Regions from separate parts of the Bacillus sp. C1 genome, predicted to be linked through region 1. Evidence: riboswitches for the same ligand, from Rfam matches in the RefSeq annotation. Region 1 holds a riboswitch; the other holds the start of a gene.
The links. Region 1 has a riboswitch for preQ1 ahead of queC (7-cyano-7-deazaguanine synthase QueC). Riboswitches for the same ligand answer to the same signal wherever they lie in the genome.
Positions count from the first base shown of each region.

Region 2: another riboswitch for preQ1. It lies ahead of ACX5JI_RS12915 (QueT transporter family protein); the one in region 1 lies ahead of queC (7-cyano-7-deazaguanine synthase QueC).

Region 1 is NZ_JBTMZT010000002.1:756,336-759,756, reverse strand. It holds gene queE (7-carboxy-7-deazaguanine synthase QueE) at 1-394, opposite strand, end outside; gene queD (6-carboxytetrahydropterin synthase QueD) at 387-881, opposite strand; gene queC (7-cyano-7-deazaguanine synthase QueC) at 881-1,543, opposite strand; PreQ1 riboswitch class I at 1,637-1,680, opposite strand; gene ACX5JI_RS10360 (DUF6254 family protein) at 1,819-1,935, opposite strand; gene ACX5JI_RS10355 (DinB family protein) at 2,185-2,718, opposite strand; gene ACX5JI_RS10350 (M3 family oligoendopeptidase) at 2,859-3,421, opposite strand, start outside.
Region 2 is NZ_JBTMZT010000003.1:388,018-391,438, reverse strand. It holds gene ACX5JI_RS12930 (DMT family transporter) at 1-470, opposite strand, end outside; gene ACX5JI_RS12925 (reverse transcriptase-like protein) at 484-870, opposite strand; gene ACX5JI_RS12920 (aldose 1-epimerase family protein) at 960-1,832, opposite strand; PreQ1 riboswitch class I at 1,964-2,008, shown strand; gene ACX5JI_RS12915 (QueT transporter family protein) at 2,015-2,500, shown strand; gene ACX5JI_RS12910 (ribonuclease H family protein) at 2,643-3,302, shown strand; gene ACX5JI_RS12905 (zinc-finger domain-containing protein) at 3,316-3,421, shown strand, end outside.

The DNA of each region.
Region 1 (3,421 bases):
AACTTGGTGGCTTTGGCGAAATTGTAATTTCATCAATATGAAGCAACCATTCTTGCCATTTACTTCCTTGCGTCTCAATTGCTGTACGGATCTGCTTTTCTTTTAATAACTTTAGAAAATCCGCCATATGTTTTAGCAACACCGGATTCCCACCTGAAATGGTTACGTGCGAAAAGTTTTCTCCACCAATTTTAACAAGTTCATTCCAAATTTCTTCTGGTGTCATTTGCCGAATTTGCTCTTTCGCTGATCCATCCCATGTAAAGGAAGAATCGCACCACGCACAACTATAGTCACAACCTGCTGTACGAATGAACATCGTCTTTTGTCCAACAACCATTCCTTCACCTTGAATGGTCGGTCCGAAAATTTCCAAAACAGGAATTTTACTCACCGATCATCCACTCCCGTCTTACTTCCGCATAACTTGTTGGAGTTTCAAATAGACGAACAAATTCAACGCGTGCTCCTTTATATTCACGGACGCGTTCTTCTTTTGCAAGTGCTTCAGTCATCTTTTCATAAATCCAAACGACCATATTTTCAGCCGTTGTATTCATCGCTGGTAACGTCTCATTTAAATAACGATGATCTAAATAAATTTCTATTTCATTTTTCCAAATTTCTTTTATATCTCCAAAGTCAATAGCAAGTCCAATCTCATTTACATAGCCACTAATCCCAAAAACAACTTTATACGTGTGACCATGTAAATTTTTACATTTCCCTTCATAACAGTGCAAATGGTGTGCTGCATCAAATGTAAATTCTTTACTTACCATCACTCGTTTATTATGATATTTCAGTTGTTCACGCTGAATGTCCTTGTCCACTTTTTGTAAGTTTTCTACAATGCGAAATCCAAAAAAATTCTGTTCCATTATACATTCGTCCCTTCGCGTTCTTGTAAATACGTATCTAAACCTGCTTTACGAAGTTTACAAGCTGGACATTCACCGCAGCCATCGCCGATTATTCCGTTATAACATGTTAATGTTTTTTCTCTAACAAACTCGAATGCACCTAGTTCATCTGACAATTTCCATGTGTCTGCTTTATCAATCCACATAAGTGGTGTATGAATAACAAATGGATAATCCATAGATAAGTTTAAAGTAACGTTTAACGATTTTACAAATACATCACGGCAATCAGGATAGCCGCTAAAATCTGTTTCACATACACCCGTTACAATATGACGTGCTCCAACTTGTTTTGCTAACACGGCTGCGAATGATAGGAACAGTAAATTCCGTCCTTCTACAAATGTCGATGGCAATTCACCTTCTTCATGTGTAATTTCCATATCCGTTCTCGTTAGCGCATTTGGAGCAAGTTGATTTAATAAACTCATATCAAGTACTGTATGTTTAATTCCTAGCTCTTTCGCAATAGCAGCTGCACAATCAATTTCTAACTTATGACGTTGGTTATAATTAAACGTCACCGCTTCTACTTCTGCAAACTGCTGCATTGCCCAAAATAAACATGTTGTACTATCTTGACCACCGCTAAAAACAACAACTGCTTTTTCTTTTTTCATCTCACTCATTCTCCTTCTCTAATACGAATAAGAAGAAAGAACGTTCTTGAACTGTCACAATAAAAAAACAAAACAATACCTAAGGATATTGTTGTTTCAATAGTTTTTTATAGAGGGAGTTCACGAACCTCTCCCATGATATACATGGAATTTCTTCTTTCATTGACATCACATATTGTAACATACTGTATATCTCACGGGGAAACTTCTGATTTTTCTGTTTTTGATAATGAAGTTAATTTCCTACTCATACAAAAAACGTGATGAAGATTTCATCACGTTTTTTCCGTTTCATCCACAAGTTCTGCAAACGTTTTTACTTTCCCATGTGGTTTTTGATTTTCTTTTCGTGCCTTCCAGCTGCGCTCTTGCTCTTTCTTTTTGTGTGACATATTTTCAACTCCTTCGTATACTTTCTGTATGTATTATTCCAAAATAAGAGATAAAAATATGCATCAATCCCTTTTCTTTATCTTCTTCAGACAACTATTCCTGACAAATCTGGATTGCATAAGTGGTTTATCTCCGCCAGCTTCTTTTTCTAAATCTTTAAAGAGAGAACGAAAAAAAGAAGCGAGCTGACTACTATCTCGCTTCTTTTCATCATTAAACATCATTTCCATATGAATAATAAATTTTTCTTATCTTTGCAAAATCGCATATTTTGCTTCTTTTAATTGTGTAAGATGACGCTGTTCATGTAAATCAAGGAATTGAATCCATTGATATAGATTAAGTTCCTGAAACACAGCGTGTTTTAAAGAATTTTCGAATAATTCCTTTTCATCTATAATACTATGCAGTGTATGCAACAATTCTGCACGCGAATGTTCAAGTAATTGAATCCCTTGCTGTTTTTTCATTAATGTTTCTGTTGGTTGCATTTGTTGAGGAGCCTCTCGTTTATATGTTCGATCAAGAGTAAGTTGGAGATCTTTGAGCGGAACTACTTTTCTCTCCTTTTTTTGCAAAGCGTATACAAGGGATGAAGTAACTGATTGTTCAATTAGATGCAAGTGATGTAAAATTTGAATGATACTCCATTTATCACGACGCGGTTTTACATTCACTTCCGTATCATTTAACATCTCAATTTCTGATAATAGTGTGTTTCTCGTTATTTGTAATGATTGCAATACGTTTTCCAAACTAACATTCGTATTTGATTGAAGCATAATTCTCCCCCCTCTTTTTTGGTAAAAAGAGGCGTTTCTCATTTAGAAACACCCCTTCAAATAAATCTGAATTTTCTTATATTATCTCATTATTTTATGAATGTGTCGATTGCAAAATACATAAAAATAGAGAGGTATTTTTACAATTTTGTGTCATCTACTGCATGTAACCACGCTTGAATCTCATTAATTACACTTTGTACACATCCATCAACAAATGGTGATGTTAAATTTGCTACCTCTACTAAATCTAGGAAAGATTTACTTCCTCCCTGCTGACAAAGGTTCACATAGTCTTCCCAAGCCTCTTGTCTATTGTCTCTTGCTCGCTTCCAAAATTGCAGTGCACAAATTTGAGCCAATGTATAATCAATATAATAGAAAGGCGAACTATAAATATGCCCTTGGCGTTGCCAGAAGCCACCCCGTTCTAAATAATCATTGTTTTCGTAATCTCGGTGTGGTAGGTACTTTCTTTCAATGTTACGCCACGCTGATTTACGCTCCTCTGGTGATGCTTCTGGATTTTCATACACATAATGTTGATATTCATCAACAGATACACCATATGGTAAAAATAGAAGTGCTGAACTTAAATGTGAGAAATAATATTTATCCGCATCTTCTTCAAAGAATAATTTCATCCATGGCCAGGTGAAAAATTCCATACTCATAGAATGAATTTCACAAGCTTCATACGTTG
Region 2 (3,421 bases), on a different contig from region 1:
CAGCCGAGAACAAGTAGGTCGCCAGTATTTAATCGAAAAGAATCACCAGCGGTTAGTAAATAAAGGCCTGCTGTTGCAGTAGTAATGCCAAGTATGATAAAAGGTGTAGCTCTTTGTTTTAAAAAAATAAATGAAAGAACGGGAACCATAACAATGCTAAGTCCAGTTAAAAATCCTGCTTTAGAAGAAGTGGTATAGAGTAATCCGAATGTTTGTAATAGATAACCGATAAATAAGAAAAATCCGACGATTAAACCGGCAATACTACTATGCTGAATTTCTTGTTTTGCAGTTTTTTTCGAGAATAGAAGCTGGACAAATAATAAAATGATTCCAGCAAATAAAAAACGAACACTATTGAATGTAAATGGTCCAACAAATGCCATTGCATTTTGAACGACAACAAACGTGGCTCCCCAAATAAAGGAGACAAATAGTAAAGCGAGAGGAGCAATCCAACCTTTTTTCAAACTAAAACCCCCATTAATTTTGTAAAATGGCTTTTCTTGCTAATTCATCAGCAACTTTGTTTTGACTACTTGGAATCCACTTTATAAAGAAAAGGTCAAATCTTTTTATGTATGCGATTGCTTCTTCTAAAAGTGGTGCATACGTTTTGTTTTTTGCATATTCTTTTTCTACAGCGCGTTCAACAAGCTGTGAATCTGTACGAAAAGACACAATGCTATAGTTGTGTTCTGTGCAATACTTTAAGGCGGCGAGTAACGCATGGTATTCAGCTTCATGATTAGACATAATTCCGAGTGGTAGTGATAATCGTACAGGTGGTTCTACACCTTTAATAAAAACTCCAGCACCAGAAGGGCCTGGATTCCCCTTTGATGCACCATCAATATATACTTCAATCAAAATTGAAAACCTCCATTATTTTATAGCGCTAGCTGATAGTAATCCCTCACCAAAGTGTAAAGGTGAGGGATGAAATATGAAAATATACTTTATCCAATTGTAATAGTGTAGCGGCATGTGAATGTTTCGTTTGCTTGTAAGGATTGCACGCCCTTTTTCTCTTTGAAATCTTTTGCTGGTTCAACTTCATCAGCGATTCCATACCAAGGTTCGATACATAAGAAAGGAGCATCGTTTCCTGGTGTCCAAACACCAACGAATGGGAACCCTTCAAATGCTACTTTTACAAATTTATTATGTTTATGAGAGCGAATGGAAAGTTCGTTTGTATTCATTTTGTCAAAAATAAGGGCATCATTTTTGAATAAATCATATGTAAGTGGTAATTCTGCTTTATTTTCAACAATTAGTTGTTTTTCTTTAGAAAGAAATGGTCCTTGTAAAACGCTTGTTTCTAAATGTTCAGGGCCATTAAATGATAAATAGTAGTCTGTAAATGATTCACCTTCTATTAAAGGACAATTGAAGCCTGGGTGCGCTCCGATAGAGAAGAACATTTCTTTTGAAGTAGGATTGATAACTTCATAAGTAACATGGATATTTTGCTCGTCTAGCTCATAAGAAACGAGTAATTCAAATTCATACGGATATTTTTGTAAAGTTTCGTGATTACTAGTTACAGCGTATGTAATTTTTGTATCACTTTGTTCTTTTACCGAAAATATAAGGTCGCGCGCGAAACCGTGTTGTGTTAATGAATATGGTTTATCATCCACATAATATGTATTATCCACTAATCTACCGACAATTGGGAATAAAATAGGTGCGCGGCGTCCCCAATATGTAGGATCTCCTTGCCATAAATATTCTGTGTTGTCTTCTTTTAAGCGAAGGCTCTCTAATTCTGCGCCTTTTTCAGAGATGGAAACGATTACTTTTTCATTTTGAATTGTTGCTGTCATGAAGTGAAACCTCCTAAATCTTTCATATTCTTTATTATACGTTGTCCATTAAAAAAAAGGTAGTGGATAAGAAAGATCTATTGACGAATGGTTATCTATTGCGTACAATATAAAATTGTTGTTTAAAAACGAATCACGTGGTTCGAAACCATCCCACGTAAAAAAACTAAGGAGATTTTGTCATGAATATAAAAACATTAGTTGGTAATGGTATTTTAGCAGCATTATATATTGCTGTTTCTGCACTTATTCAGCCATTTGGCTTTACGAATGTACAATTTCGGATTTCAGAGATGTTTAATCATCTCGTTGTATTTAATAAGAAATCAATTTACGGAATTGTCTTAGGTGTATTTTTAACAAATCTCTTTTTCTCACCTATGATTGCGTATGATTTAGTATTCGGAGTAGGGCAATCTATTCTTGCACTTCTTGCTACTATTGTTTCCATGCGTTTTATTAAAGGTGTTTGGGCTCGGATGATTTTTAATACAGTTATTTTTACAATTACAATGTTTATGATCGCGATTGAACTTCATCTTGCATTTGATCTACCATTTTTATTTACATGGCTTACATGTGCAGCTGGTGAATTTGTCGTAATGGCGATTGGTATGCCTGTTATGTATTGGATTAATAAACGAGTGCAATTTCAGAGATTTATGTAAATTGTATAGAAAGAGCTGCTTGTAATATAGAGCAGCTCTTTTTGTATTTTCACTTGTGAATTTCAATTCGAATATAATACTGTGACTCTTGGTAAAATATAATAAAATAAAAATATGAAGTCTTATATAAGGGGAAATTAGTATGAAATATAAAATACATTGGATATATAAAACAAAGTCGAGTCTGCAAACAGAGTTAACAACAGATTATATGAACATAGAAGAAGCACTTCAATTTGCAATTGATTTTGAGAAAACTGGAAGAGTAAAAGAACTATTATTTTATGACGAGATGGGAGCGGAATGGACGTTAAAAGAGGTGAAGAAGCTCGGTAAACAAATAGAAGAGGAACCACAAGATATTCGTATTTACTTTGATGGGGGATATGATCTGCAAACGAAAGAGGCTGGAATTGGTATTTGTATGTATTATAAAAAAGGTCAGAAGATGTACCGTATCCGTCAGAATGCTTATATAGAAGGCATATATGATAATAATGAAGCGGAATATGCAGCGTTATTATATGGAATGAACCTACTAGAAGAATTAGGAATCAAATATGAATCGGTTACGCTTCATGGTGATTCTCAAGTTGTACTTCAGCAACTAGCTGGGGAATGGCCTTGCTATGATGAACATTTAAATCACTATTTAGATCAGATTGAACAAAAGGCAAAGCAAATGAAATTGAAGCTTGTCTGTGAGCCAGTAACAAGAAAACAAAATAAAGAAGCACATCAATTGGCTACGCAAGCATTAGAGGGAACAGTAATCGATAGCCATAAAGAAATAACGGAATAGAGAGGTGCTGGCGTTGAATAAGAAGCAGCTTATTATAGAAGTCAATGATTTATTAGAAACATACTGTGAAGGCTGTTTTTTGAAGGAACATTATCGAAAGACACATAGTAAATATTATG